DNA from 2 places in the Anaerotruncus sp. 1XD42-93 genome. Region 1 is predicted to be linked to the other one. Evidence: predicted binding sites of a transcription regulator. Region 1 holds the regulator's gene; the other holds the start of a gene.

Evidence for each region. Region 1 encodes LexA, which represses DNA repair genes until DNA is damaged. Its sites were predicted from a motif close to CNAACANNTGTTNG; they were not measured.
Region 2: the regulator LexA is predicted to act here: its motif matches at 10,821-10,834, upstream of D5269_RS07095 (putative DNA modification/repair radical SAM protein).

The regions. Positions count from the first base shown of each region.
Region 1 covers NZ_QZEG01000051.1:3,544-18,888, reverse strand. Annotated here, with positions in the region: rRNA gene rrf (5S ribosomal RNA) at 1-105, shown strand, start outside; tRNA gene D5269_RS14180 (tRNA-Asn) at 148-223, shown strand; rRNA gene rrf (5S ribosomal RNA) at 257-373, shown strand; gene D5269_RS14170 (VOC family protein) at 411-887, opposite strand; gene D5269_RS14165 (competence protein TfoX) at 884-1,216, opposite strand; gene D5269_RS14160 (DUF3795 domain-containing protein) at 1,200-1,481, opposite strand; gene D5269_RS14155 (helix-turn-helix domain-containing protein) at 1,535-2,356, opposite strand; gene lexA (transcriptional repressor LexA) at 2,356-2,937, opposite strand; gene D5269_RS14145 (heparan-alpha-glucosaminide N-acetyltransferase) at 3,450-4,208, opposite strand; gene D5269_RS14140 (DUF4358 domain-containing protein) at 4,405-4,938, opposite strand; gene D5269_RS14135 (nuclease-related domain-containing protein) at 5,510-6,163, shown strand; gene D5269_RS14130 (shikimate kinase) at 6,583-7,098, opposite strand; gene aroE (shikimate dehydrogenase) at 7,091-7,933, opposite strand; gene fabD (ACP S-malonyltransferase) at 7,944-8,861, opposite strand; gene D5269_RS14115 (beta-ketoacyl-ACP synthase III) at 9,343-10,335, shown strand; gene fabK (enoyl-[acyl-carrier-protein] reductase FabK) at 10,480-11,433, shown strand; gene fabG (3-oxoacyl-[acyl-carrier-protein] reductase) at 11,426-12,166, shown strand; gene fabF (beta-ketoacyl-ACP synthase II) at 12,198-13,433, shown strand; gene accB (acetyl-CoA carboxylase biotin carboxyl carrier protein) at 13,438-13,905, shown strand; gene fabZ (3-hydroxyacyl-ACP dehydratase FabZ) at 13,918-14,361, shown strand; gene D5269_RS14085 (acetyl-CoA carboxylase biotin carboxylase subunit) at 14,729-15,345, shown strand, end outside.
Region 2 covers NZ_QZEG01000013.1:2,970-18,314, reverse strand. Annotated here, with positions in the region: gene D5269_RS07130 (glucoamylase family protein) at 1-3,914, opposite strand, end outside; gene D5269_RS07125 (FkbM family methyltransferase) at 4,065-5,372, opposite strand; cobalamin riboswitch at 5,845-6,048, shown strand; gene D5269_RS07120 (ABC transporter substrate-binding protein) at 6,180-7,223, shown strand; gene D5269_RS07115 (iron ABC transporter permease) at 7,211-8,290, shown strand; gene D5269_RS07110 (ABC transporter ATP-binding protein) at 8,287-9,030, shown strand; gene D5269_RS07105 (GyrI-like domain-containing protein) at 9,223-9,684, opposite strand; gene D5269_RS07100 (lysophospholipid acyltransferase family protein) at 9,702-10,412, opposite strand; gene D5269_RS18880 (hypothetical protein) at 10,554-10,676, opposite strand; gene D5269_RS07095 (putative DNA modification/repair radical SAM protein) at 10,852-12,162, shown strand; gene D5269_RS07090 (TIGR03915 family putative DNA repair protein) at 12,322-13,122, shown strand; gene D5269_RS07085 (TfoX/Sxy family DNA transformation protein) at 13,177-13,440, shown strand; gene D5269_RS07080 (FeoA family protein) at 13,548-13,787, shown strand; partial or broken gene D5269_RS07075 (FeoB small GTPase domain-containing protein) at 13,803-13,961, shown strand; gene D5269_RS07070 (helix-turn-helix transcriptional regulator) at 14,392-14,625, shown strand; gene D5269_RS07065 (DNA adenine methylase) at 14,752-15,345, opposite strand, start outside.

The DNA.
Region 1 (15,345 bases):
TACGTTGAGGATCCACCTGTTCCCATTCCGAACACAGTAGTTAAGCTCAACAGTGCCGACAATACTTGGTGGGTGACTGCCTGGGAAGATAGGTCTATGCCAGCTCTTGAATACAGCACAGCAGATGTTGTGCTGTATTCCCATTTTGCCTTAATAGCTCAGTCGGTAGAGCATGCGGCTGTTAACCGCAGGGTCGTTGGTTCGAGTCCAACTTGAGGCGCCAATTGCCGTCGGCAGGCGATCAATATGCCGAACGGCTGGTGTTTATTACGCTGAGGTTCCACCTGTTCCCATTCCGAACACAGAAGTTAAGCTCAGCAGTGCCGACAATACTTGGCGGGAGACCGCCCGGGAAGATAGGTCTATGCCAGCATGAAAAAGACTCGGAGGAGACTCCGAGTCTTTTCTTTTTATTGATCCAGCAGGGATTCGCACTGGCGGACAAATTCAATCGGGTGCTGGGATTTCTGGGCCACTTCTTCGGCGGACATACCCTGCCGCAAAAAACGACAGATGACCGTCTGCATACTTTCTCCGACCTCGATGATATGTCCATCCGGGTCATAAAAGCGGATCAGACGCTGCCCCCACGGCATATCCTGTACTGGATGCACCAATTCGACCGTTTGGGTTCCCAGATGTTGCAGAAAGCTGTCAAAAGATTCTGTTTCGAAGTAAAGCTCCGTATCATGAGGCTTCTTTTTTAAAACAGAACTGGGTTTTCCGATGAATTGCAACCAGCTTTCTTCCGTTTGTAGGGCGAAGCCACCGTTGAAGGTGATGTTTGCGCCGAAATCCAGAATGACCTCCTGTGCGAGCAGGGTCTCATAGAAAGCGCGGGAGGCCGCTAAATCCGAAACGACCAACATGGGACATTGCAATTTCATGTAGCTTTCTCCTTCCGTTTTTTGGGCTTCGGAGGAGGGAGAGCGTCGCAGACAGCGCGAACAAGCTGTGCCAGAAATGCGGTATCCTCCAGATTTTCGACCAAAAAGTGGGTGTCCTTGCCGCCGGTTGGGGCGACGGGGGTTGCATTTGGGAAAAACGGCTCGGATACAGGAAGCCGTTTGATGTAAAACTGATTGCCGCACACCACCCCGACGACCTTTAGGTCGCAGTAAACCACGTAATCCCCCATCATTTTATAGTGGCTGATCGCCCCGGCTTCCCGGAGCTGCTCCTCCACAAACTGCATAAAGTCAGGCGTGGACGCCATTGGACATCTCCTCTTTCCATTGTTTGCACTGTTCAATCCGCTTGCCGCCGTCCCCCTGCTTTGGATCATAGGCAAATTGTTTCAGCAGTTCGCAGGAAAATTCCGGGCATTCCCCACAATGTGAAAGCTGTTTTTGCTCACAGCAGGATTTCACCGGGCAGGCGTCCCCCCAGAACGGTTTGTTGATCTTCGTGCAGCCTTGGCAGCCGGGTTGTTCTCGATATTCACAGGCAGAGCAGAGCAACCCGCATCTTGATTCGATCATGAGAATTCCTCCTTCATATTTTTGGGTAACAATAGAAACAATTCTATCATAGCTCAAAATTTAAACGGTTCCTTGTAAAAATCGGACTTATTTTGGAGGAATGTCCGGGGGGAAACCCCGCAAATTTCGTGGAAATCACGGTCAAAATGCGCCTGATCGTAAAATCCGGTTTCCTGTGCAAGGCTGGCCAAGCTGTGGCTGGCCTCCATCAGGCGGATAGCGGCGTTGATCCGGGAGAGCCGCGCAAATGTTTTGACACCCATGCCAAAATGAAGGCGGAACAGCCGGTTCAGATGGCGCTCGCTGTAATGTTCCAGCCGGGAAAGCTCCTGCACCGAAAGCAGGCCATCTGCATGTATCAGCCGGTTTGCGGCCGATACAGCCGCATCCGGGAGTGGATGCAGAAACAGGCGGTGCAGAAAGAGCCTGTCCAGCTTTTCGACCAGTTCCTGCGCCGTTGAGGTCGTTTGGAGGGTCTCACAGATTGCATGGTGCAGTGCGGCATCGACCTGCTCGAGCGGGAGCCGGAGGTCGCGCAGAGCAGCCTGGTTGCCGTAGAGCAGCGAAAACAGCCCTCCGGGGAGGAATTCCACGAAGAGCCGGAAGGGAACCGGGCGGGTGGAGACATCCACCACCCGGGTGGTCGCGCCCCATACCTGTCCGCAGATCTGCCCATTTTCACAGGTAAACACCAGACAGCCGCTCGCATCGGGGATGAGGGAAAGTGCAGGGGAGCTGGTTCCATAGCTGTTCCGCTCGATTGAGACGGTGTAATGGGCGATCAGCGGGCGCAAAAGGGAATGGGGCTTCAGATAGAACTGGCCCGGCAGGACAAGGATCGGGTCGATCTCGGCAAATGAGGAGGGGAGTACCATCAATACTCCCTCTGTAAGCCCACCACACGCCCGAGAATCATCAGATGGTCGGTATAGATCGGTTCCATCGTATCATTTTCCGGCTGAAGCCGAAAGCCGCCGTTTTCTTTATAAAACCGCTTGACCGTTGCCTCATCATCAATCAGCGCGACGACGATTTCGCCATTTTCAGCGGTGGGGGTCCGGCGGGCGATAATCAGATCGCCGTCGAGGATGCCGGCTTTGATCATGCTTTCCCCGCGCACCCGCAGGGCAAACAGTTCTTTTGAATTTCCCCGCAGCTGTACCGGGATGTATTCTTCGACCGACTCAACCGCCAGAATGGGCTGTCCAGCGGTGACAACGCCGAGCACAGGGATGTGGGAAACCTGGCTGCCCGGCAGGCGGATCGAGCGGTTCAGCCCGTCTCCACGCTCAATGTAGCCTTTTTCCTCGAGGCTGGTCAGATAACGGTGCACCGACGAAGTGGATTTGATGCCCAGTTCCGCACCGATCTCGCGTACACTGGGGATAACGCCCTTTTCAATCGACCGCCGGATCAGGTCAAATACAGCGGATTCCTTTGTAGTAAGCTCCCGCAAGACGATCCCTCACTTTCTCAATATAGGGTTTCTTCTGTATCATCGGCATAAGCTGGCTCCTGTAATCCTGCTGACAGCAGCTGCCTGCGGAAATCCCGCCGCAGGCGTGAAAAGAAGGATTCTTTTCAGATGCTCTCATTATAACATATCTTTTTCAGAATTTCAAACGTATGTTCCAAACAACTTTATTGCCATGTTTTGCGCCGTATAATCGGCAAATTTCGACGCTATCAATAGAATGTTCAGAGAAAATGTGAATATTTTTCATGGTTCGTACATGGCTCATTCACACACTATTTTGAGGATCCGTTATAATATAACTGTACTCAAGATTAGCCGCAAACATTTTGAGTATCTCTACCCTCCTCAAAACACACCTCAAACAAGCTGAACCGGATGCACAGGCATCCGGTTCTTTTCTTTTTGTCCGGGGGTTGCTGCCTGGGCAGAGAGAAAGACCGGTTTTTCCGTTTCCAGCGGAAAGACCGGCCTTTTTGTGTTTTGTACAGCGTTCAGGGCTGTCTGAGGATATGGAACAGAAACCACAGCAAGCCGTATGTGATCGGCTGATGGAGCATATAAATCCAGATGGTATGACGTCCGACCCGGGCGAGCAGCGGCAGATGGCTTTCGTAAGCGATGGCAGGCATCCTTCCTTCCCGGGCATAGACCCCCAGGAAAGAACCGGCCAAAAAGAGGAAAAGCCAGGGGATCAGCGGGAAATAGTCGGAGGAATAGAAACCGGCGGTAGGGAATCCAAAGGGGAACAGCCACCCGGATTCGTAAAGGGCATCGGGGAGCCGGAAGAGCAGAGGAGGAATCCCGATGGCGCGATAGGGGACATACAGGGTAGCAAAGAGCAGGAATCCAAAAACCGGGGCCCCAAACGGGGTGGGGATCCGGTCGAGCAGGGGCTCGAGCAGGGCAAAAAGAACCATCGATGCCCCAAGCAGATGCAGGACCCCAAACCGGACGATCTGTTCCGGGATGAACAGACTGGTCACAACGGTCAGCACCATGCCAAGCCCGAAGGTCAACAGGCCGCGTTTCAGGTTGTTGCGGGAGAACCGGCAGCAGATGCCCGAGACGGTAATGAACGAGGTGGCAATGAAAAGCTGAAGCCAGTGCATCAGCGGGGAGCTGAAAAACGGCCAGTTCACGCCGAAGATATAGACCAGATCGTAAGCGGCGTGATAAAAGACCATCAGCAGGATCACCAGGCCGCGCAGTTCATCGAGCAGAGGAACCCGGCGGAAATTGGAATCGGACATCGAAAACGGACCTCCCTGAAAAACAGTTGTGCTGTTGTCTTACAGCGAAAAAGCGGTTCAAAAAACCCGATCACTGTTTTTCTCTGATTTCAAAATAGGGCTGTTTGGAAAATCGAAACGGCCGACCCTCTCCACAAGCCCAGATAAAAGTGCAAAGCCAGCGGGGCCGAGGGACAAAGCCGCCGCAGGTGTGGAATTACTGCGGGAGATGCCGGTTGATGACTGCGCGGGCGGTTTCGGTATCGTCGAGCATGAGCATGACCACATATTCCCCCTGCTCAAAGATGACCGCGTCCTGTGCGATCCGGTAGGAATTGTAGATGTCGAAATTTTCGAACTCCTTGACCCGGCTCACCTTGACTTGTTCGAGCGATTCACGCACATCTGCGCGGTATTCCGGGTAAGGTTTGAGCAGGAATACATCCGCCACACCATACCGCCCGGACGCGTATTTCACGTGGAATTCCTCGAGATAGTCAGGGTTGATGAAGAACTTGTTTTTGAGCAGGTCCCGGTTGGCAAACGCAAGGCCGCGTACATCCACGGTTTCATAAATTTCCTCAAGCGCCTGGGCGGCAGCCTCCTCTTCCTCAAAGTACAGCGTCAGCCCTTCTCCGGAATCAGCTATACCGCTGTCCAGATACACCTCTGCGCTGGTCTGTGCGGAATCGCAGCCGCCCAACGGGAAGGCCAGCAGGATTGCCGCACAAAAGCAGATCAGCCGTTTCAAAAAAACGCCTCCAGTTCAATCTCAATAGACCGGTTTCACGTGCGGCAGATCGTTGCCCGCCGCCGAAAAGCAGATCTTTCTTTTTTCAATGGTTTGATATATCAAATTAGAGTATACCGGATTTTGTCCTGCGGTTCAACTGTAACAATCCACCTTTTAAACAATGTTTACAAACCACCCCCCTTTTTTGGTCAGAACCGGCAGAACAGAGAATCGAATATCCAGCAGATTTCCTTGCAAATCCGCATGAAATTTGCTATAGTTTGTACAAGGGACCTTTAAAGTCTGTATCCAAAACAGCTTCTAAGAACCCGTTCAGTAGTTATGCAAGGGGGCTTTTTCACTTGCAAAAAGCCCCCTCTTGCCGCTTCGCGGCAATTCACCCGAAAAAGGCGCTTCACAGGAGAAAGCGTTCCGCGCTCTGCGGAGCGCGGCCAAAGGCTCTGCCTTTGGAAACCGCGATTTTTTGAAAAAAATCGAGTAAAACTTTAAATTATGGAAACCGGAGCAAAGAAATGGAGTAAAACTTTAGGTGCTAAACAGGCTCTAAGATCATTATGGGGGATGTTGCATGGAAAAATTTGATCTCGACCGGTTTGCTGCCATCACCGGGTTGGTGATGCTGGCAGTAGCGGCGGTGATTGTAGTTGTCCGGATCGCTTACAACTGGCGCAGAAATGAGCACAGTGAAAAATGCAGGGTCAGCCGCCGGCTAAAGCGGTTTGCCGCACCGCGCGGATTCCGGGTGCTGGATGACGTGAAACTGGAGGCCAACGGGCAAACCGGCTGGGCGGATCATATCCTGATTGGATATTTTGGGGTCCTGCTGGTTTATGATATTATCTTTGCCGGGGATTATTACGGAAAGCCCGGTGACAAATACTGGTCGCTCGGCGTTCCTGGACAGGGGCGTTATCGGATGGAAAATCCCCTGCTTCAGGCCGACCGTTGCGCCGGACGGGTGCTCTATCTGCTGCACGAGGCGGGGATCAAGCTGCCCTCCCCCGAGCATGCGGTGGTGATTACCGCAGCTAAACGCGGGGTCACCAGTTATATCAAATCCGAAGATGTGGTGCAGTTTTCCGAACTGGGGAAACTGCTTGGGCGGACGAAGTTTCAACAGGACCGGGACGTGGATGTGGAAAAGGTAGCGGAGGTGCTCGCCGCCGCGCAGGCCAGCCCGGAAAAGTTCCATTCCGGGCGGGATAGGAAGGCGGACGGCTGAGAACCTGTTTGGTATTTCAAGTTTTACTCAATTTTATCGAGAAAAATTTCGGGGCGCAAGCGCTCTCCTTCGGGGGTCTTCTCGGACCTGCGGTCCGAAGCGCGCTTCGCGCGACGCCCCCTCAGTTTGCCTTACGGGCTGGGTGCCGCTTTTTTCCAAAACGAAAGTTTTACTCGATTTTTTCCAAAAAATCGCGGTTTCCAAAGGCAGAGCCTTTGGTCGCTCATCGCAATGAGCGAAATACTTTATCCTGTGAAGCGCGTTTTTCGGGTGAATTGCCGCGAAGCGGCAAGAGGGGGCTTTTTGCAAGTGAAAAAGCCCCCTGCATCAAACTGTTTTGACCATGATAAAACGACCGCGCACCGATGCGAAAGACAGATCGGTACGCGGTTTTTCTGCATTTTGAGAAAGTGCGCTTTTCAGGCTTTCTCCCAGTCCATGCAGCGGTAGCGGGCTGCAATCTCTCCGGCGATCTGCGCCACTGTTTGGCTGGCATCCACTGTGAAGGAGGATGCCTCCAGATAGCATGTGCGCCGCGCCTCGAACAGCGCATACAGCTCCTCCGGCGTGCTCGACTGCACGATCGGGCGGTCGCTCCACCTGATCCGCTGGTAACAGATCGGAAATGCTGCATCCAGAAAGACCACGAGATCCTCTCGAGAAAGCGCGTCGATATTGCGCCGGAAGGTGAGCGCGCCGCCGCCGGTTGAGACGACACATCGGGAGCGTCCCGCCAGGCGCTTGACCGCCTGGTGCTCGAGATCGCGGAAATACGGTTCCCCCTGCGCGGCAAAAATTTCCGGAATGGGGACCCCCTGCTCGAATTCGATCTCGGCGTCCAGGTCCACATAGGAAAGGCCGGTCAGCCGCGCCAGATGCTGTCCCACAGTGGTTTTGCCGCAGCCCATGAAACCGCAGAGGATGATATTACGCATCTGCTTCCCCCGCTTTCCGGTCGAGCAGGGCATTCATCTCGTCGACCAACAGATCAATCTGCGCGGGTAAAAACTGCGAGCCATGCCAGATTTCGTGTGCAACCGCTGCCTGCCAGACGAGCATTTCCATCCCGCCCGCAAAAGGGACCCCAGCTTTCCTTGCATCGCAGAGCAGCCGGGTTTCACGAGGGTTGTAGATGCAGTCAAACACGGCGCCGGCTCGCGCAGTGACCGGCCCGGGCAGCGGGGAAACACCGGTTTGCGGGGACATCCCGACCGGCGTTGCATTGATGATCAGCCCGAACGGGCGGTCGAGCGCATCAAGCGTGGAAACCTGCACCGAACAGCCGAACCGTTCGCTGATCTCGCGTGCGAGCGCCTGCCCTTTTGAAAGGTCGCGCACAGCGATGGTCAGTTCTGCGCCCTGCCGGACCGCCTCGATCGCAAACATCCGCCCGACGCCGCCCGCCCCGGCCACACAGACGGAGGTTTTCAGCGAAAATCCGTGGGCCTGCATCGTGCGCAGGAACCCGTCACAGTCGGTATTGTAACCGGTCATCCGGCCATCCTGCACCCGGACGGTATTCACCGCCCCGTAAAGGGCCGCAGAACCGTCCAAACTGTCGAGGAAGGGAAGGATTGCCTGTTTATAGGGAATCGTAATATTGAACCCTTCCAGCCCGCGCAGGATGGGGACTTGTGTTTCCAGCTCGTCCGGCGGGAACGGGAACAGGCTGTAGCTGTCCGTCCGTCCCTCAAGCGCGAAGAGCCGTTCGTGGATTTGCGGGGACATACTGTGCCCCAGCGGATGCCCGATCAGCCGATAGCCGCCCATCTGCCCGCCCTCACAGGGAGCCCTTGAGCTTTTCAAGGGTCTTGAGGTTCTCAACGTTCATGGCGGATGCTTGTTTGAACCCACGTTTGACCAGCATGGTCAGCACCTTGTTGGGACCGAGTTCGACAAACCGTTCGATCCCGTCGGAGAGCATCGCAGAGACCTCCTCATGGAACCGGACCGGAGAAATCAGATGTGTTGCGAGGTATTCGACAAGATCCGTGTCGGGATCGAGCGGTTTCGCGTTAAGATTAGAGTAGAATGGTTTGGAAAGCGGGTTGGTTTTGACATCTGCGATCGCAGCGCGGAACTCCTCGGCGGCAGGAGCCATCATCCTGGAGTGGAACGCGCTCGAAACCGCCAGCTTGACCGCTTTGGCGCCCATCCCCGCAAGGCGGTCCGCAGCCGCCTGCGCGGCCTCCACTTCGCCTGCGATCACCGTCTGGGACAGGCTGTTGAAGTTGACCGGCAGCAGGTAGCCCGGGGTTTCCTCGCAGACGCGCGAGACCGTCTGTTCATCGCTGCCGACAATCGCAAACATGCTGCCCGGGTTTGCGTCCGCTGCCCGTTGCATCGCGGCCGCACGCGCGCCGATCACCCGGAACCCGTCCTCGAGAGAGAAAGCACCCGCTGCGGTGAGGGCGGCGTACTCGCCCAGTGAATGCCCGGCGAATGCGTCCGGCTGCAAAAATTCGGATACCACCGCATAAGCCGCCATCGAAACCGCGAAGATCGCGGGCTGGGAAACCTTTGTCTGGGCGAGGGACGCCTCGTCCCCCTCGAACGAGAGCTTTGCCAGATCAAAGCCTAGGATATCCCCGCCGCACTCGTAGACTGCACGCGCCGCCGGGAAGGCCTCGTAAAGCTCCTTTCCCATGCCGGGATACTGGGAGCCTTGTCCACTGAAAAGGAAAGCTGTTTTTGCCATCACTGATCGCTCCATTCTTTGAAATAGTTTAGGGGCTGCCTGAAAAATGGAAATAGCCATCTTTTTATAGAAGCAGCGTCTGCTGTGAAAAATCTGCTCATTCCCTCTTTTCAACAGGCCCTTGGTTCTCTCAAACGCCTGACGCTGTCTTACCGGCCAAAGGGGCCAGCGCCTTTCTTCCGGGATTCCCGTCCCGGCGGGCCGGGAACGGTTTTCCGGGCCTGCTTTTGACCCGGTGAAACAGCTTGCAGCCGGGGCGGCCAAAAAAATTCACAAATTAGGTATTGACAAATTATGGCCTCTCCCTTTATCATAATGAAGGAATATAACAACTGTTACATTTTTGCCCTTCCCGATTTCAGGAGCACAGTACACGGCTGGCACTGTGTCTGACAGGGAATATCTGCTGGATATTTTACCACAGCCAGCAGGAGGGATGCAAGGCCCGGGGCGAAAAAGGCAGGGGAAACAGGAGCAGTACATGACAGGAATCAGGATATGCGGAACAGGCAGCTATCTGCCTGACCATGTAGTAGAAAACGAAGCATTCACCCGGATCGTGGAAACCTCGGACGAATGGATCCGCACCCGTACCGGAATCAGCCGGCGGCATATTGCAGAGCAGGACACCTGCTGGAGCATGGGGGTCAAGGCGGCGCAGCGGGCAATAGAAGCGGCAGGGGTCCGCCCGGAGGAGATTGACCTGATCCTCTTTACCACCGTAACGGCGGATTATCTCTCCCCATCGATGAGCTGCATAGTACAAGGGGAGATTGGGGCGGTCCACGCCTCCTGTATCGACATCGCCTGTGCCTGTGCGGGATATGTCTACGCGCTGGATATGGCGCGGCGGTATCTCGCCTGTGGGGATATACACACCGTTTTGATCGTGAGCAGTGAGATGCTCTCCCGGGCCACCGACTTTTCCGACCGTTCGACCTGTGTGCTGTTTGGGGATGGTGCGGGCGCATGTGTCGTGCAGGCGGAGGATGTGCTGTTTGCCACCGATCTTGGGGCGGACGGGACCGGCGCACATTTCATGTTCGGACGCCACCGCCGCCCGGAAATCCCGTTTGCGGGACAGCCTGCGGCGGAAAACCAGATCTGCGGGATTCCGGCGCAGGACGGGACCTTCTATATGGATGGAAAAGCGGTTTACAAGTTCGCAACCGCCGCCATGCCCGATACACTCCGCCGCTGCTGCGACAAGGCGGGGATTGGGCTGTCCGACCTGGACTGGGTGGTCCCCCACCAGGCAAACATTCGGATCATCCAGACCGCGATGAAAAAGCTTGGCCTGCCGATGGAAAAGGCGTGGGTGAACATCCATGAGACCGCAAATACCAGTTCAGCCAGCATCCCGATTGCGCTGGATGAGATGATCCGCGCGGGCCGGCTGACCCGGGGGCAGAAGGTCGGGGTTGCCGGATTCGGCGCAGGGCTGGTCTATGCGGGAGCGGTATTCTCCTACTAACCCCCCGTTTTCCCCAACCGGCCGAACGCTTGACGCAGGGTACGGATGCGCACAGCGGCCGGCAGAAGCCAGAGGGCTGGGGAAGGTTCGGCATTGGAAACGTTTCAAATACAGGAAAATGAAAATAAGGTGGAAACAAACATGATAAAAACAGAGATTACCCGGATGCTGGGCATCCAATACCCGCTCTTCCAGGGCGGGATGGCATGGGTCGCGGACGCAAAACTTGCTGCTGCGGTTTCCAACGCAGGAGGCCTTGGCCTGATCGGGGCGTCTGCTGCCCCGGGCGAGGTGGTCGAAGGGATGATCCGGGAGGCAAAATCCCTCACCGATAAACCGTTCGGCGTCAACGTCATGCTGATGAGCCCGTTTGCCGACGATGTGGCGCGCATCTGTGCCGAACAGGGGGTCAAGGTCGTGACCACCGGCGCGGGCAACCCCGGAAAATACATGGAGATGTGGAAAAATGCAGGGATCAAGGTGATCCCGGTGGTCGCGTCGGCGGCGCTCGCCAAACGGATGGAGCGCGCAGGTGCGGATGCGGTGGTCGCGGAGGGCTGCGAATCGGGCGGCCATATCGGGGAGCTGACCACCATGACGCTGGTGCCGCAGGTTGTGGACGCGGTTTCGGTCCCGGTTATTGCGGCGGGCGGCATCGCGGATGCGCGCGGGGTCGCCGCGGCGTTTGCGCTGGGGGCACAGGCGGTGCAGTGCGGCACCATCTTCGTCTGCGCGGAGGAAAGCCCGGCGCATGAGAACTATAAAAACCTGATCGTCAAGGCCAAAGATACCGAGACGATCGTGACCGGCCGCAACGGCGGCGCACCGATCCGGTCGCTCAAAACCAAGCTGACCCGCAGGCTCGCCAAGATGGAGCATAAGGAGATCTCGCTCGAGGAGTTTGAAAAGTTTGCGGCCGGCTCGCTGCGCAAAGCGGTGCAGGACGGCAACCTCGAAGAGGGCAGCTTTATGGCGGGGCAGATTTCGGGCCTGGTTTCCCGGATCGCCCCTGCAAAGGTGATCGCGGATGAACTGATGCAGACCAGCGAAGCGCTGCTGAAAAATCTGGTTGCTGAGAGGGGGATTACGTTTGAGTAAGGTTGCACTGGTCACAGGCGCCAGACAGGGGATCGGCCGCGCAATCTCGTTTGCGCTGGCACAGCAGGGGTTCGATGTGGCGATCAACTGCCGCAACGAGCAGACTGCGCTGGCAGCCCGGGAGGTCGCCAACGAATGTATGAAGCATGGGGTGGACGCCGATTGCTTTACCGCGGATGTGTCGCAGTTTGAGGAGTGCGCCGAGATGGTCAAGCGGGTGATGGCGCGCTGGGGCAGGATCGACGTGCTGGTCAACAACGCGGGGATCACCCGCGACGGCCTGATCGCCCGGATGGGGGAGGCACAGTTCGACGACGTGATCGCGGCGAACCAGAAGAGTGTTTTTAACATGATGCGGCAGGTGGTGCCGGTGATGATGAAACAGCGCGGCGGACGGATCATCAACATCTCGTCGGTAGCGGGTGTCTATGGGAATGCCGGGCAGCTCAACTATTCGGCTTCCAAGGCCGCGATCATCGGGATGACCAAATCTGCGGCCAAAGAGCTTGGCGCGCGGGGGATCACCGTCAACGCGGTGGCGCCCGGCTTTATCGAAACGGATATGACCGAAAAGCTGCCGGATAAGGCAAAGGCGGCGATTATCGAGCGGATCTCGCTGGGTCGGACCGGGAAACCGGAGGACGTTGCCAACGCGGTGGCGTTCCTCGCGGGGGACAGCGCGTCCTACATCACCGGGCAGGTGCTCTGTGTGGACGGCGGAATCGTCATGTGAACGGAGATAGAAAACAGAGGAGTGCAAAAGAATGAAACGAGTGGTCATCACATCGGTTGGCGCAGTCACACCGGTTGGTCTGGATGCAGAAAGCATGTGGCAGAACGTCAAACAGGGGAAACATGGATTTGCGCCGATCTCGTCGTTTGATACCTCCCGGCTGAAGGTGAAAAATGCGGCGGAGATCCGCAACTGGGACCCGGTCTCAATGGGGCTGAACAAGAAGGAAGCCCGCCGGATGGACCGGTATACCCAGTTTGCGATGGCAGCGGCAAAGCAGCTGATCGACAGTGCAGGCGATCTTTCGGGGATAGACCCCTATCGCGCGGGCGTCATCGTCGGCAGCGGGATCGGCGGCTTTCAATCGACCGTCACCGAGCACGCAAAGTTTCTGGAAAAAGGCCCGGACCGGGTATCGGTCTTTCTGATTCCCATGATGATCTGTAATATGGCGGCTGGCCAGATCGCGATTGAATACAAGTTCAGAGGGGATAATTTCGCCCCGGTGACTGCCTGCGCCACCAGCGCACACGCGATCGGGGAGGCGTTCCGCAAGATCAAGGATGGATACCTCGACCTCTGCATCACCGGCGGTTCGGAAGGCTCGATCAATGAATTTGCAGTAGCGGGGTTCCAGAACATGGGCGCGCTCACCGAATCACAGGATTGTGACCGGCTCTGTATCCCGTTTGACAAGGAGCGCAGCGGGTTTGTCATGTCCGAGGGCGCGGGGCTGCTGCTGCTCGAGGAGTATGAGCACGCGAAAGCGCGCGGCGCACAGATCCTCGGGGAGATCGTGGGCTATGGCGCAACCGACGACGCCCACCACATCACCGGGCCGGACCCGGAGGGCGACGGCGCGGCACACGCGATGCTGCATGCGATCCGGGAAGCCGGGATCGAACCCGGGGAGGTCGGCTATATCAACGCGCATGGTACCTCCACCCCGCTGAACGAGCAGTGTGAAACTGCGGCGATCAAGCGGGCGTTCGGGGAACACGCCTACAAGCTGGCGGTCAGCTCGACCAAGTCGGTCACCGGGCATATGCTCGGCGCGGCAGGCGGGGTGGAAGCGATCATCACCATGAAGGCGCTCGAAGAGGGAGTCCTCCCCCCCACTGTCGGTTACAAGGTCCCGGATGAACTGTGCGACCTCGACTATGTGACCGAAGGTGCGCGCAAAACCGAGATCAAATACGCGCTTTCCAATTCACTCGGGTTCGGCGGGCACAATGCTTCGCTACTTCTGAAGAAATTTGAGGGTTGACAAGATGGCAAAGGAAATGACGATCGAACAGATCCAGGCGCTGATGGACAGTATGCACAAAAACGAGATCAGCGAGCTGGTTTACGAGGTGGAGGAATTCCGCCTGAAAATCAAAGGCCAGCAGGCGCCGTCTATAGCGCCGGCCCCGGCCCCCGCCGCTGCGGTGCAGGCGGCCCCGGTCGCGGTGGCAGTCGCAGCCGCGGAAGCCTCCGTCCCCGCCCCGGAAAAACAGCCAGAGGGCAAGGTCATCACTTCCCCGATTGTCGGGACGTTCTATGCGGCAAGCTCGCCGGATAAAGACCCGTTTGTCAAGGTCGGGCAGGCGGTTTCCGAAGGGGACATCGTGTTCATCGTCGAGTCGATGAAGGTGATGAACGAGGTGCCCGCGGATAAGAGCGGCGTGGTCGCCGAGGTGCTGGTCGAGAACGGCGCGCCGGTCGAATACGGCCAGCCGGTTCTGCGGCTGGAATAAGGGGGCGTTTGCATGGTATTGCTGGACAAAGAGCAGATCAAACAGATCATCCCCCACCGGGACCCGTTCCTGCTGATCGACGAGGTCGAGGAGATGGAGCTGGGCAAACGGGTGGTGGCGAAAAAATATATTGCGCCTGATTCCTACTGGTTCCAGGGGCATTTCCCGGGCCATCCGGTCACACCGGGCGTCCTGACCATTGAGATGCTGGCGCAGGCAGGCGCGGTGTGCGTGCTGTCGATGCCGGAAAACAAAGGAAAGCTCGCCTTTTTTGCGAAGATCGACAAGGCCAAGTTCCGCCGCCCAGTGCTGCCGGGGGATACGGTGCGGCTGGAGGTCGAAATGCTCAAGCTGAAATCCAGCTTTGGGACCGGCACCGCGACCGCGACGGTCGACGGGGAGCTGGCAGCGAGCGCAGAGATCACCTTCGCACTCAGCAAAGGCGAAAACGCATAAATTTTATCGGAACAAAAAGGCTCTTATAGCAATCTGTTTCGCATTTTGCAAGGGCGCTTTTTCTCTTGTAAAAAGCGCCCTCCTGCCGCCCGTTGGGCGGCAATTCACCCGAAAAACTGCCGCCTTCGGCGGTTGCGCTCCGAAACGCTTCGCTGCGGCTCGCAGTGCGATGAGCGGCCAAAGGCTCTGCCTTTGGAAACCGCAATTTTTCGAGAAAAATTGCGTAAAGCTTTTAATTGGGGATAGATTTTTTGGGGGCTTACAAAACCAAAAGTTTCGTCCACCTTTTCAAAGGTGGCGGGGTCGAGGGGCAGAACCCCCGCCGCCGCGCGCACGCGGCGGGACGCTTTTTTGAGAGGGGAAAATGATGGTTTCAAAAGTGCTGATTGCCAACCGCGGGGAGATCGCGGTGCGCATTATCCGCGCCTGCCGTGAAATGGGCCTGCCGACGGTGGCGGTCTGCTCGACAGCGGATAGAAGGGCGCTGCACGCGCAGATTGCAGACGAATGTGTGTGCATCGGCCCGCCTGCCTCCAAGGACAGCTATCTGAATATGCACGCGATCCTTGCGGTCTGTGAGCAGACCGGTGCGGACGCAATCCACCCCGGGTTTGGTTTCCTGTCGGAGAACGCCTATTTTGCGCGTCTCTGTGCCACCTGTGGGGTCAAGTTTATCGGGCCTTCCCCCGAGTCGATCGAGCTGCTCGGCAACAAGGCCCGCGCCAAAGAGACAATGAAACAGGCCGGGGTGCCGGTTGTGCCGGGAAGTGACGGCGCGGTTGCCGACGCGCAGGAGGCGCGGGAGATCGCTGGCCGGATCGGCTATCCGGTGATGGTCAAAGCTTCGGCGGGCGGCGGCGGACGCGGTATCCGGATCGCCCGTTCTGCCGATGAGATCGAATCCGCCTACGACGCCGCACAGCAGGAGGCGATCGCCTGCTTTGGGGATGGGGACATCTATCTGGAGAAGTTCCTGGTCAATCC
Region 2 (15,345 bases), on a different contig from region 1:
AGGCCGCGGGACCGGCGGGTGACCTCCTGATCCCCGCAGGAAAGCCAGTTGGTTCCCGTGTCCGCAAAAAAATGGCTCAATCCGCTCCCGGTGAGCATCCCGCAGACCGGCTGGTCCGGATTCCCCACCGGCTGGAGGGAGAGCGGTTCCCGCTTTGATCCCTCCCTTGGAGTTGGTTCCTGTTTTCTCATTCTGCCATACACCACCACATCTTTTGCTACTTTTTCCTGTAGGAATTCCTGTGCAGAACCCATCGCGTGGTCCCGCAGAAACCGCTTCTGCATCCGGTTCTGGAAAAGCGCGTTCACCGCTGCGGCAAGGCTCATCCCGACATGGTGCGCCATAAACGACCGTACGATCCGGTATTCCCCGCCGCATCGTTCCTCGGTGAAATCCGCCGCCTCATAAAACCCATACTGCCCGACCAGCCCAAGCTGTTCCAGCCGGCGGAGGTTCTCCATCCCGCTGTGCGGGTCAAACGGCAGAGCCAGAAAGCTGGAGTAGGGGGAGACGACACATTCCCGATCCATCCCCTGTTTGGCGGCGAGCGCCTGTACCCCGTGTGCCTTGTACTGGTAGTTGAGCTGGCTGTCGAACGCGAAATAGCCGCTCTCGCTGATCCCCCAGGGCAGGCCGGCACATTTTGCACGCATCTTCTGGCACCAAAGGGCGTAGTGTACCGCTTCCCCCAGCAGCGAACCCTGACTGACCGGCAGGAGCAGATGCGGCATGAGATATTCAAACAGGGTGCCGGTCCAGGAGATCGGGCCGGCGTATGCCCCCTCCCGGCTCATCGACCGGTTGAGCGCGCGCCAGTGCCGGTGCGGCACCTGCCGGGACGCAATCGCATAATAGCTCATCGTGCGTGCTTCGCTCATCAGGAAATCATAGTGGGAGCCAACCCGGTTCCCATTCTGATCCAGCCCGATGGAAAACAGCTCCCGGTTGGGGTTGTAAAAGACCGAAAGATCTGTGGTTTTCAGGATGGTCTCAATCTGGTCGATGATCTCTTGCAGCCGGGGTTCACAGGGTACATATTCATAAAGACCCTCCTTGAGTGTCACCAGAGCACAGAGGTAGTTCCCGCTGTCCACCGCCGAGACAAACCGGTCAGGGAGCACCCGCAGATCATCGGTCGCATACCAGTTATAGAGGTTCCCATGGCAGGTTTCAAGCTGCCCGATCGTTTCAAAGGTGCGCGAAAGCCGCAGCGCAAGCCCTGCGCTGTCGATCAGGTGCAGATCCCGCGCCGCAAGGTTGGAAAGCAGCAGCATCCCGATATTGGTCGGGGAGGTACGGCGCGCCACACGCTCCACAGGCGAGAACTGCACGTTATCGGGCGGCAGGTAATGGTTTTCCGCGTTGGCGTAGTCCTCGTAATAGCGGAACATCTGCGCACACCAGCCCAGCAGTTCCCGACGCTCTTCGTCCGAAAGAGCGGGGCTACGATCCGGGCATTTCCGGGCAGTTACCGCCGCTAGGGCCGGATAAAGCAGAAAGAAAAGCCCGAACAGGCGTATCCACCAGCGGCCCGCCGGTGCAAACAGGACGAGCAATCCGCCCAGCGCCGCTGTACCCCAACTGCGGCGCAGCATCGCCAGAAAGCTGATCCGCCTGACCTCGCTTTGGGCAGCGGTGGTCCACTCGAGCAGGTGCTTTCCGGTGCGCAGACGGCCGAGAGTGCGCACCGCTGCATCAAGCGAGACCGCCGCCTGTTCCGCACATAGGGAAACCAGAAGCCCACCCTGCGCCGCAAGTTCGATTGCGAGCGGCAATCCGTGTCCAAAATACCGGCGGGAAGCTGCTGCGCCCCATCCGCCCAGCAGAGCGCGAACACACCCCAACAACGGCCCCAACGCGATCGAAAGGAATGCCGCCGCGCATAGGATGCCGGAAATCTGCGGCGCCGTGAAGCAGGACAGAACCACGCATAAAACCGCAAAGACCGGGTTGAGCGACCGGCGCAGGTTGTCAAAAAGCTGGTAGCGGGCCAATGTACTGATCGGATGGGGGCGTCTGACTCCATGCAAAGTGAACTGCCTGCCCAGAAAACGCAGGTTCTGCCAGTCCCCGCGCACCCAACGGTGCAGCCGGGCGAGCCAGGAGGCAGCGTTGCGCGGTGCGCTGTCGGTCATCTCCAGATCGGAAACCAACCCCACCCGCAGATAGGCTCCCTCCAGAATATCGTGACTGAGCACTGCCCCCTCGGGGAACCGCCGTCCAACCACCTCATGGAACGTCTGAATGTCGATCAATCCCTTTCCCGAAAAGATCGCGCTTCCGAACAGGTCCTGGTAGAAGTCGCTGCACGCCTGTTCATAGGTCGCGATGCCGCCCGCACCCGCCATGATCCGGGAAAAGACAGTGGCCTTCGCGGACTCCAAATCCACCCCGATCCGCGGGACAAGGATGCCGAACCCCTGGGTGACGATCTGCCGTTTGTCGATGACCGGGCGATTGAGCGGGTGCTCCGCAACTGAAATCAGCCGGTTTGCCGCGTCAAACGAAAGCCCGGTGTCCGCATCCAGTGTGATGAGATATTTCATCTCGGTAAGCTGCTCCCGATTCCCAACAAAGCAGACCGGTTCCACCTGTCCGCCCTGCAAAAACCGCACAAATTCGATGATTGCGCCGCGCTTACGTTCCCAGCCTGAATAGGTGTCCTGGGTCTTGTTGTAGGTGCGCCGGCGGATGAAGAGCACGAACCGTCCCCCATACCGGCTGTTGAGATGCACAAAGACCTTTTTCGCAGCAGCAATATTCGCCTCATCCTGTGGATGCCAGGGACGTTTCTCCTCCCGCAGATCGGCAAGCAGACAGAAAAACAGGTTATCCGCGCGGTTGGAAAAAGAAAGCCGCTCAAACTGTGCAAGCAGGGTTTCAGATTCCGAAGCATCCGGCAGTACCATGGAGACCGTAACCACCGTTTTGGGGGCGTGATTATCCAGACGGATGCGCGGCAGATGGGCAGGCCGCGTTCTGTACAATGCGGCAGCAGTCAGCAAAAGACGCACCGTCTCCACCAGCGGCAGATAGGCCGCCAGTGCAGCAGGCAGGCTGTAAACTCCCAGCAGGACACAGAGCGCCAGCGGGATCAGCCAGACTGCTGCAAGCAGGATGCCGCCCATCCGGTGGGCATGGATTTCCTGTGGATCGCGGTTAAGCAGGTAAAATCCCACATGCCGTTCCCGCTCCGCATCCGCCTGCTGGGCGCAATGCAGCACATCGCGTGCCACCTGACTTTCTGCGATCCCCGAGCGCTGTGCAATCCGCGCCACAATCTGTCGGTAATGCGCCCGGGATTCCCGCTCCATCCGCGGGTAAACGCATGATGGATCCTGCTCCAATATTGATTCCACCGGGCTGCAATGCCGGCTGACTTTGTCAAAGTCGATCTCATAGACCGCATCCAGTCCCGCTGCCGCATAGGTAAGCAGCGGTTCCCGCCTCTCCTCAGAACAGTCGTCTCTGCATGCATCCGCCGCAATCAAGATCAGGATCCCTTTCAATGCCGTATAAACAAAACTGAGCTGGCATTCCTCCAGTTCAGCAGTCGCATTGGCGGTTCGGAGCGCCTGTTCCACCGCCTCCTGACCAAGCGGTTCCTGTCCATCCGAAAATACTTCGTAAAGCAGAAACGTGATTCGGTAAAGCGGGATTCCACGTCCGCGCAGACTCTGCATCTCCTCGATCGTATGGAGGGCATGTCCCTCGAATGCGTAAAAATGGTCATATACCCATCTTTTCCAGCCGTCCTGCGGCTGCTGTTCCAGCGCATGATAAGTCTTGCGCAGCAACAGCAGCGCGTCCTTCAGGATATAACGCAGCTGGCGGATGCCGTCGGATTTCTGGAGCGCGCGCTGATATGCGTCTTGCGCCTTTTTTTCAATTTTTTGTAAGCGTTGTTTGTCCATTGCCCTATCCGTCCATTCGTTTTTTCTGGAACTAGTGTGGGCAAATTTTACCGGAAACATACAAAATACGCATCAGCGCACCAAATGCAGAAAAAGAGCACTTTTTTCTTGACAGAAAAGTGCTCTTTTCATTTCAGCAGGTATAGCCTTTTACAGAAGGATCAGATCGCATGGCTCGTGGTTTAGCTCTTCCCACAGCAGCTTCACTTCAGAAATCGGGCGGAAGGTTTCGTTCCCTTCCGTAACCTGTGCGCTGATCGCAAAAGAATCAAAATACTCCTCCAGCATGGCGATCATCTCTTCATAATTTCCAGAGGCATGATAACGATCCTGATTGAATTCGATACAGGTGGGAATTTTGTGGCTTTGATAGAGCGAACGGCTCCCCTTCAATACTTCATATTCGTGCCCTTCTACATCAATCCAGATATATTTGATCTCGCTCTGCGCAATATTGTGCTCTTTTAAATACTGGTCAAGCGTGGTGGTTGCGACAATCTCATCCGTATCATCCTTGCTGCCCGTTATCAGGCTGTTTCCTCCCTGATTTTCCATACTGTTGACGCGGAGCGCCGCTTTTTCTCTCACCTGGTCCGACAACGCGATCTGTTCCACCTGAAATTCCGGACCGATTCCATTGATCCCCGCATTGCACCGCAGCAGCTTTGCACAGATGCTGTAAGGCTCAAACGCAATGAACCGGAACGCCTTTTTCAGCTTCATCTTACAGTAGATGGAGGTTGTCCCAATATTTCCACCTATATCCAGGAAAATGCCAGACTGAGGTGCTTTACCCTGATAATATACGCGGTCCGCAAGGCCGATAAAATTGTCGATGTCGTCTCCCGACCAGTTTCGTCCACTTCCCATCATATAGTGCGGGATGACCTTATCCTGTCTTTCATAAAAATAGGTGATCCCTTCTACGTTCAGGCTGAAATACGGCCCTTCATACTGCTGTACCATATCGTACGACTGTAAGGACTTATACTCCGGAGAATTCATGAAATTGGCCCGCAGCTCTTTCCAGCCAAGCTGGTTTCCCTCTACGATTTCCGGCCTTTCCGGCTCCCGGTCAAGCAGGTACCGATAGGCATAGAGCATGGCGGCCTTTTTGCTGTCTTGATCCATTTCCCCTCTGGAGATCTCCTGTCTGATGGCAGCAATGGAGGCTTCCAGCTGAAAAACAGCCGCTTCCAGTTTGTCGATTCCCCCACCGTATTTCTGGTCAGCCTGTTCCTCCAATCTGCTGGTTTCTTCCCTGCACTTCTGTCCAAGCCGCTCTTCCAATTTGCAGATTTCTTCGCCGTATTTTTGCCCAAGCTGTGCGTCCTGCTCCTCCAGCTTCCCGATCTTCTCATCACACCGCTCCGCCTGCATCTGGCAGGTCTGCTCGAGCTGTCCCACCCTGCTGTTAACACGCTCCAGCTCTTCGAGAATCTGCTTTTTTGATACCATTTTTAAACGCTCCTTATTTTCTATCGTAATGAGGGAAGCCCGGCAGATCAATCGTGTTTCTGTCTCTCGTATGAGAGACAGAAACGGGACGTCCCGTTTCTGTCTCTCGTATGAGAGACAGAAACGGGACGTCCCGTTTCTGCTTTGGATAATTTTAGCATATTTCGCAGTTCCCTGTCAAGATGACCGGAAAATGCGCCATTGACAACTCCGCTCCTATCCTTGTATAATACACTTGAAAACAATTCTGTTTTCAAGCAGCGGGTAAATACCCGCAAGCATGCTGTATGCATGCTTATTCACTATATAATACGAAATAGAACCGCCTTTGGCGGCTCCCTGCGGCCAAAAGGCCGCAGGCATCAAAAGAACACTTTGATCCTTTTGATGTATTTCGATTATAAAATTGCATGGGGAGACTCTCCCAGTGCAGATGCCCAGGTGCAGATATTCCTGCACAGCGGCAGCCGACAAATCCTATACGCATGGCAGTGCCGCAAGGCCTGACAGGGAATCTATATCGTCAGCCCGCCAAATGCGCTTTTGACGATGGAATCAGAGCAGCCCCCGCTACTGTATGGAGGACGAGGTTCTGAAGATGTCACTGGGAGACCGGGAAGACCAGAACTGAGGATGAATCCGAGCCAGGAGACCTGCTGTCATGTGGGAAACAACGCTTTCGGTGGGAAAGCCGCGTGGTCAAAACGCTGTGTCCAAACAGCGTTCTTTTGGCGTACACGGACAGATCGAAAGATTTGTCTTTTTTTTATTGTCTGCCGCAACAAAACAATCGAAGGAGGACAACACATGAGAACCATCCATTTTTCCAGACTGATCGCCGTGGCGCTCAGTCTCACCCTGCTGGCGGGCTGCGGAACACAGGCCGCCAAATCCGGGCCTACCCCATCTGCGGAATCGGCGCCATCATCCGAGTCAGCGCCAGCTTCCTCCACTTTGGCGGATGAGGAAGCTTATGAGCCGGTCACCATTCAGAACGGGGATCAAACCATCACCTTCACCAAGATGCCCGAAAAGGTGCTCTGCTGCCACCTGTACGCGGCCGAAAACATGGTGATGCTGGGACTGGAATCGTACATCGCAGGAAAAAATGTTCCAACCAACCCCGCCGAAATGCCGCTTGATGAACTGAAGCCTAAATTTGAAGGCATTCCGGAGGTTGAGCGTTCGCATGAAAACGCGGTTGCGCTCGGGACGGATCTGGTGATCGGTCAAGTCAGCGCATTCAAGGAAACTGGCTGGGGAAGCTACGAGCAGTTCGAGTCCAAAGGGATTCATTGTCTGACCATCTCAGGCACGCTGGTCCCGGATGAAACGATCGAGAATGTCTATGAGGACATTGAAAATCTAGGAAAAATCTTCAAGGTGGAGGACCGCGCCGCTGAGTTGATTGCCAGCATTCAGAAGCAGATCGCGGAAGTGCAGGAGGCCGTGAAGGAAGTCCCTGAAACAGAGCGCGTCAAGGCGTTCGTGCTGGATACCTTCAATGGCAATGAAATCTATACCACTTCCAGCGGACTGCAAAGCAATCTGATCGAGCTGGCCGGCGGGATCAACACCACCCGTGGAATGGCGGATTCCAGGTGGTTCAATACCAGTGTGGAGACTCTGGTGGAGGTCAACCCGGATATCATTATTCTGAATGACTATGGCTCGCAGACGATTCAGGAGAAGCTCGATTTTCTCAACAACAATCCTGCCCTGCGGGAGGTGACCGCGGTCAAAAATCAGGCGTATCTGACCGTTCCGCTCGTGGCGGTGATGCAGGATGTGCGCGCAGCGAGCGCCTGCCGCACCTTCGCGGAATACTTCTATCCGGAATGCTTCGCGTAACCGGAGCGCTGAGGAGACGGAGTCTGCGGGGGCTGCTCCTTTTCCTGTTTCTGCTTCTCGTGCTGGGCGGGTCGGTGGTCGGGACGATCCGGGTCGGCTCGGCACAAATCCCTGTTCCTGAGGTATTTGGGATCCTGAAAGACCAGCTGTTTTTGGGTGGCAGGGAACTGGCATCCGGACGTTGGGAGATGCCGCATTTCCAGATTGTCTGGAATATCCGGCTTCCGCGGGTGCTGTTTGGCCTCTTCTGTGGCGCCGGGCTTGCGGCCTGCGGAGCAGCGATGCAGTCTCTGGTGCTTAACCCGATCGCCGACCCTTATATTCTGGGTATCTCCTCCGGCGCATCCGCCGGGGCGGCATGGGCACTGTTGATGCCGCTCCCGGCCTTTGGCGGGCAGTACCAGACCACCTTAGCCGCATTTGCAGGGGCAGCCGCTGCAGCCTGTGCGGTCTATTTTATCGCCAAGACCGCAGGCGGCGGACGGTTGCAGCCGATGACCCTCCTGCTCTCCGGAACTGCGGTCAATGCGGTGATGGGTGCGGTCACCAGCTTTCTGATCTTCCTGGCAAAGAGCCCGGAAAGCATCGCAGCGGTCTACAACTGGCAGATGGGAAGCCTTGCGGCAGCCCAGTGGAAAACCCTCCTGTTTCCCGCGGTCGGGACGACAGCCGGCATCGCGGTGTTTACCCACTGTGGAACTCGGTTCAACATGCTGATGATGGGGGATGAAGATGCCGCTGCGATGGGGCTGCGGGTCAAGTCGTTTCGCGCATCGATGTTCCTTGTCTGCGCGGTGCTGGTTGCCTCCCTTGTTTCGGTCACCGGCGTGATCGGGTTTGTCGGCCTGGTCGCACCGCATGCGGTCCGGCTGCTTTCCGGTACAAGCGACTGCCGTGTCGTGATCCCGCTGAGTGCGCTGCTTGGAGGGATTTATCTGGTCTGGGCGGACGCTCTTGCAAGAAGCGCGTTCGGCGCAGCGGAACTGCCGCTCGGTATCATCACCGCATTTATCGGTGCACCATTTTTTCTGTATCTGATGATCCGCAGAGGGAGGTACAGCGGATGAAGCTGGAATATGACCAAATCCGGGTGCGTCTCAGTGGCCGAGAGATTCTCAAGGGGGTGTCTCTAATCGCAGAAAGTGGGCGGATGACTGGTATCATCGGCCCGAACGGATGCGGAAAATCTACGCTGGTTAAAACGACATTTGGTATCTGCATCCCAAATACCGGACAAGTGCTGGCAGACGGTTCCGATCTCTCCCAGTACAGCCCGCGTGAACGGGCCGCCCTGATCGGCTATGTCGGACAGGATACAGGCTGTCCGTTTGATTTTTCGGTATCCGATGTAGTTGGGATGGCGATGTATGCCCGCAACGACCGTTCCCTGTCTGCCAGAGCGGTCATCGGGCAGGCGCTGGAACAACTGCAAATCTCCCATCTATGCAATCGGAGCATCCTTTCGCTGTCAGGCGGGGAACGGAAACTGGTCTTTATCGCCCGGGCCGTCGCGCAGGGAGCGGACACCCTGCTCCTCGACGAACCCACCAACCATCTGGATATCCGGCATCAGCTTTTTCTGCTGGACTACCTGAAATCCAGAGGAAAAACGGTCCTCATCGTACTCCACGATCTGCGGCTGGCTGCGCATTACTGCGATCATCTGGTCCTGCTTGCGGATGGGCTGGTCGCCGCCAGTGGGAAACCGCTGGAAGTCCTGTCCGCAGAACGGGTGAATCAGGTGTTCGGAATCTGCGGGAAAGCTTACGCCGCAGATGGGCAGGTCGATTTTTCACTTTTCCGGTGATACGATCATAGAGATCAAAAAAGGATTGGCGCGATTGCGTCAATCCTTTTTTGCTGCCTTTTTCAGTTTCTGCACACGTCCTCTTCGGAAAGAAAACGCCTTCTCTCTTTCTGGGCGGTCATTCCAAGAGAGCATTTGTTAAAAAAAGAGGGGCATCTTTTGGGCGAAATCTCCCTATAATCTGGAGTTTATTTACAACTTTCTAATTGGGAAAAGCATATAATTTTTCCCCGTCTGTGGACAGGTAAAATCGTGGACTGCCCCCACCAATGGAATGGAATTCTCCTCCAGGTATTTTATTGTCTTTGAAAAGGTATCGCTATCTTCACATTCTGCATAAATATATTCACAGCCAGGAATAATCCATTTTTTCCAACCATCAGGAGCTTCCGCATCATCTCGGCATTCTACTCCGGCAAGGTAAAGACCTTTTCTGAAATCTTCCCATGGATCGAATGAATGAGAAAAATCAGACATAACCCCCCATATGCCACAGATATTTCCATTTTCATCCTTTTTAGCTAGATGCTGAACTTCTCCAAAATGAGAATTTGCATCAATCCATAATCTTTGAATAAAACCTTCTCCGTCTAAAGTTGAACCTTCTTTCCCTATCACAATAAAAGATTCTTTTATGCATCTTTCAACTTTCATATTCTCCCTCAAAAATCTCATCCTTTTTCCTCGATAATCAATCGACGCACCTTATCACCGATCACCTTGAATTCTTCTCTGGAAAGTCCGGATGTTTCGATCGGGGGAAGGATATGCAATCGCACCGCCGCAGGCTTGATCCACATATGGTTTGCCTCCATCGCCTTGTACGATCCGCCGATGCAAACCGGCACGATCGGTGCACCAGTTTTCTGCGCGATCTTAAATCCGCCTGCCTTGAATTCGCCTACTTCATCGTTGCGGCTGCGGGTGCCTTCCGGGAAGATAATCATGGAACCGCCTTCCTGAATATTCCTGATCGCCTGATTGAGTGCAGTCATCGAGCGCCGGGGGTTGTTCCGGTCGATGAATACACAGTTGAAATACCGCATCCAGATGCGGATAAACGGGATTTTCTGCAACTCTATCTTGGCTACGATCCCATGTACCCGGTCAAGGTTACACAGAAGGATCGGAATATCGAAGTTCCCCTGATGGTTACTGACAAAAACAGCCGGACAATTCGGAATATTCTCCAGCCCGCTCACCGTTACCTCCACCCCTGCGAGCCGGAGCAGAGAACCCATCCACCAGCGCACCCGGCTATTGACCATACGGTCGCGCTTTTCCCACTTTTGACGCGATGTGAGAAACTGGGCACGCAGCATGCTTGGAACCAATAGGATAAGAGAAAGCCAGAAATAGAGAAACCAGATGATTGTTCTCATACAAAAAACTCCCCAATCATAAAATTCGACTGTTTTACTATTATAATGTAGTTTTTTAAAAATGACAAGCACAGAAACGAGTCCCATTTTTTGTGTCCCGTACAGGACGGCAGAAAACCTGTATATCCTCTCTGTGGGGATTCACGCTCTCCTGCTTCTGCGGTTATGAAATCTGGCCGCCATTTTATGAAACCAGGTATCGAGCCATGGGTCCAGAAGCAGCCCTATAACGACATCCGCCAGATCAGCCAGAAAATAGCCCATATCCAATCCCCCCACAGCTCAGACTGATAGTTTTATTTTAACGCAGGTATTCGGCAGAATCAATACATCCCGCGGAGAAGATAAGATAGATTTTCAAAATTCTGGACAGTTGACAAGTCTTCCGTAAAGTGGTATCCTAAAGAAAGAACTAATGTTCTTTCTTGGAGGGTTGAATGTGGACGTAATGGAAAAACTCGAGATACTTTCCGCCTCGGCAAAATACGATGTTGCCTGCACCTCCAGCGGTGTCGATCGGGCCGGTGTCAAAGGTGGGATCGGCTCCTGTGTCGCACGTGGAATCTGCCACAGCTTTGCTGCCGATGGGAGATGCATTGCGCTGCTCAAGGTGCTGATGACCAACTACTGCATCTATGACTGCAAATACTGTGTCAACCGCCGCTCGAACGATACCCCCCGCACAGCATTTACGCCACGGGAGCTGGCAGAACTGACGATCCAGTTCTACCGCAGAAACTATATCGAAGGTCTGTTTCTCTCGTCGGGCATCCTGAAAAATCCGGACTACACCTGCGAGCAGATGATCCGTGTGCTCGAGCTTCTACGGGGAGAATATCGGTTCAATGGATATATCCACGCAAAAGCAATTCCAGGAGCGGACAACGCCCTGCTCCAGCGGATGGGGATGCTTGCCGACCGGATGAGTGTCAATATCGAGCTTCCCAGCCAACAGAGTCTGAATCTGCTCGCGCCGGACAAGAGCCGAACCTCTATCCTGCGCCCGATGGGGCTGATTCAGAGCCGGATTGCGGAAAATTCTACCGATCTGGTACGCTATCGGCATGCACCGAAGTTTGCGCCAGCGGGCCAGAGCACCCAGATGATTATTGGAGCAACCCCCGATACCGACTACCAGATCCTGAACCTCACGCAGGCGCTTTATAAAAAGTACAACCTGAAGCGGGTCTTTTTCTCAGCATATATGCCGGTGCTGGAACACCGCCTGCTTCCCGCGCTCGACACCAAACCGCCGCTTTTGCGGGAGCACAGGCTCTATCAAGCTGACTGGCTGCTGCGCTTTTATGGATTCGAAGCATCCGAGCTGCTCGACCAACAGCATCAGAGCTTTAACCCGCTGGTTGATCCAAAATGCAACTGGGCGATCAACCATATGGAACAGTTCCCGGTCGAGGTAAACAGTGCACCGTATGAAATGCTGCTGCGGGTTCCGGGGATCGGCGTCAAAAGTGCCCAGCGGATTCTGGCGGCACGCCGCACCACTCTGCTCGATTTTGACGGGCTGAAACGGATTGGGGTGGTGCTCAAGCGGGCGCAGTATTTCCTGCTCTGCAAGGGCAGGATGATCGACGGGCTACGGGTCACACCGGATGGTGTCCTGCGTGCCCTGATTTCTGAGCGGGATTATGAATTGGCGCGTCTGCCGGAGGAAGCGCCGGAGCAGCTCTCGCTCTTCGACCGTCAACCGACCGGCCGGGATGTGGTGCAAAGCCTGACCGGCCAGCTCTGAAAACCGGTCCCCTATCTTTCCCTATCTGAAGTTGTACACAAATTTTTTACTGTTGCCGCAGGGCGGAACGTCTGCCTAATCTCCCCCGCCGGGAAACAAACAGGCCGGCCGGCTTGGGGACAGCTCGATCGAAACGGACAACCGAAAGGAGGTATTTCCGTGGAAACAGCATATACCTACGATGGAAGCCTTGGCGGCCTGCTCTGCTGCGTGTTTGACAGTTACACCCGGCGGGAGATGCCGCTGGCGATCCTGACTGAGGGTGAACCGACCTTTTACCGGACTTGGCCGGTCGAGACAGTCGAAGCCCATGCCATGCGGGTCTGGCGTTCGCTCGGACGGCTCTCGGGTGAGATTCAGGAATGGGTAAAACGCGGCTGGTTTTCCTGTGTGCAGGACAGGGAATGGATGATCTATCAGTTTATCCGGCTGGCTTACCAGTATGGCGCGCGGGTAACTTCGATGCTGACCAATGCGACTGTCTGCCAACTATTCAAGGCGGTCCGGATGGTGGGCAATGAAGCAGGGCAACTCATCGAGTTTCTCCGGTTTTCCGATTGTGGAGAGGGATTGGTCGCGGTAATCGAACCCAAGTGTATCGTCCTGCCTCTGATGCAGCAGCATTTTACCGACCGGTATCCCGAAGAAATCTTCCTGATCCACGACAAAACCAACCATATGGCCCTCTTCTACCGGCCATATCAGGCACAGATTCTTCCGGTGGAACGTCTGGAAGTCCCGGCAATGGGAGCGGAAGAGCAGATGCTCCGCGCACTCTGGCGCAAATATTACGAGGTCGCTGCAGTCGAAGGACGGGAGAATCCCCGCTGCCGGATGGGGCATATGCCAAAACGCTTCTGGAACCACATGACTGAGTTTTCCCAAACTCCAGCAGGAGAACCAGAACCCGGTACCGATCGGCTGACGCAAGGCCCCTCTCCTTCCATCCTTCCAGGATAACATATGGAGTATTGCCCCCTATAAACGCTTCCTCCCACCAGAAAGGAGAAATCCATGTCAAAATTAACATCCATGATGAACATTGGAAAGGAAATGTCCAAAAAACTAATCTCTATTGGCATTGATTCGCCTGAAAAGCTGATTGAAACCGGTTCCGAACAGGCATTTTTAAAATTGAAAGAGGCGTACCCTCGAGTTTGTCTGGTGTATTTATACACACTGGAAGGCGCGATCCAGAACATCGAATTCAACTGCCTTCCGGAAGACCGGAAAAAGGAACTGAAAGCGTTCAGCGACCAGCTCAAGAAGAAATTTTAAATGGATATAGATTCCCTCCGTGATCCCGAGTAGCATTCGCCCCACCTGCGGAATAGGGTAATAGGGGGTAATACATCCCTGAATCTTGAAATAGGTGGAGAATGAAGATGGAACAAAAGATGATTCCGCTGAGCCGGGTGCCGGAAGGCCGCGCAGCGCGGGTGGTCAGACTGCTGACCACCGGTGAGATGCGGCGCAGGCTACAGGACATCGGGCTGATACAAGGTACCAAAATAGAGTGTTTGCAAAAAAGCCCCGCCGGAGATCCGGTGGCCTATTACATCCGTGGCGCGGTGATCGCGCTGCGCTCGGAAGATTCGGATCACATAATGGTGCAATATGCATAAACAGGAGGGATCTTGATGGGGTTGACAGCCAGGTCCACCGGAAAAGGAGCGATGGACCGAAGTCTGACGATTGAGCGGGGTGGGGACCTGCGAGTGGTGGCGCTCGCAGGGAACCCCAACGTCGGAAAAAGCACCGTTTTTAACCAGTTGACAGGAATGCGCCAACATACTGGATAATATAAATAAGGCTAACTATTGCACTTATGCATCATCGGTGCCGCTCTCTCCCTGCTAAAGGGAACAGGCCGAGAAATTAGCTCAAAGATTCAAATTTCTTCATCTCCGCCATTACGCTTTATATCCAAGCATACCTTGCTTCATATTCGTTGATGGAATGTTTGGGTGCATAATTAGACGATAGTTTGGTTATGCAAAAAGGGCAGACTGTAGAACAGTCTGCCCTTTTTTACACATTGTCTAAAATCATTTACATATTAACATTGATCGTTTAATTCATATATAAATTTTGCATAAAAAACGACAAAATTCTATAATCGGAAGTCGATTTCCTTTATATTACATTCAATCTCCTATATTTTTAATATAGAAATCGGATAGACACGATTCTATCTGCTGCAAGTCTATATAATAGGAGGTTTTCATTATGGCAAAGACAGTATTTTTTGATCATAAAAAGTTCGATCACGCAATCCGGAAATCGAATCTGAAGCAGGAACAGCTTGCGGAACACCTGAATATCTCCGCACGACATATACGAAACCTGAAAAACGGAGATACTTCCGTTTCCGCCCCTCTCCTCTATAAAATCAGTCAGGAATTCCAAGAACCCATGGAATACTTTCTTACTTTCCGAGAGGAGGATGAAACAAGCAAATGAAATAAAGTGTGTTTTCATGCGCTTAAAAAAGTTCATAAATAAGCAAAACCCCTGAAGCGGAATCTTCTTTCGAAGATGTGTCCGCTCCAGGGGCTTTCTTTCTCGTTTATCCCTTTTGCACTTTTTTCAAGAGTAGTTTTTAATAATTAGTTCTTTGTATGCACTGCTGTATCCCTTCTTGTGGGCAAGAACATTGGATCGCTCAACCTCGATTATCTTATAGTCTTTGTACAGTTCTCTGATTTTCGGAACGTTATTATAAGAAAGAATAAGCCGTCCTCGTATAGTCTGGATGCACCTGAAAAGACGCTCATGATCTTCAGAGGAAAACCCATCATAACATTCAGCATTAAAGTATGGTGGATCCAAATAATAAAGAGTATCTGGCCTATTATAAGTCTTTATTAGCATTTCAAAATCTCTGTTTTCAATGACTACTCGCTGAAGGCGCTTCTGTATTTCTGGCAACCTATCAAGGGAAAGATTTAGATTCTTTGTACTGCAACTAAAATGCTCGCGATTTGCACCATAGCTCGCCCGTATAAGATAGTAATAACGAGCGGCCCGTTGAATATCCGTAAGCCCTCTGGTGTTAAGCTGTCCTAAAAAATCGGAAAATAACTCTCTTGAGTTGATCAGGATTTGCTCACCACCCATTCTAAGCTCTCGCTGTAATTCATCACAATGATATTGAACACATCGGTAAAGATTGATTAAGTG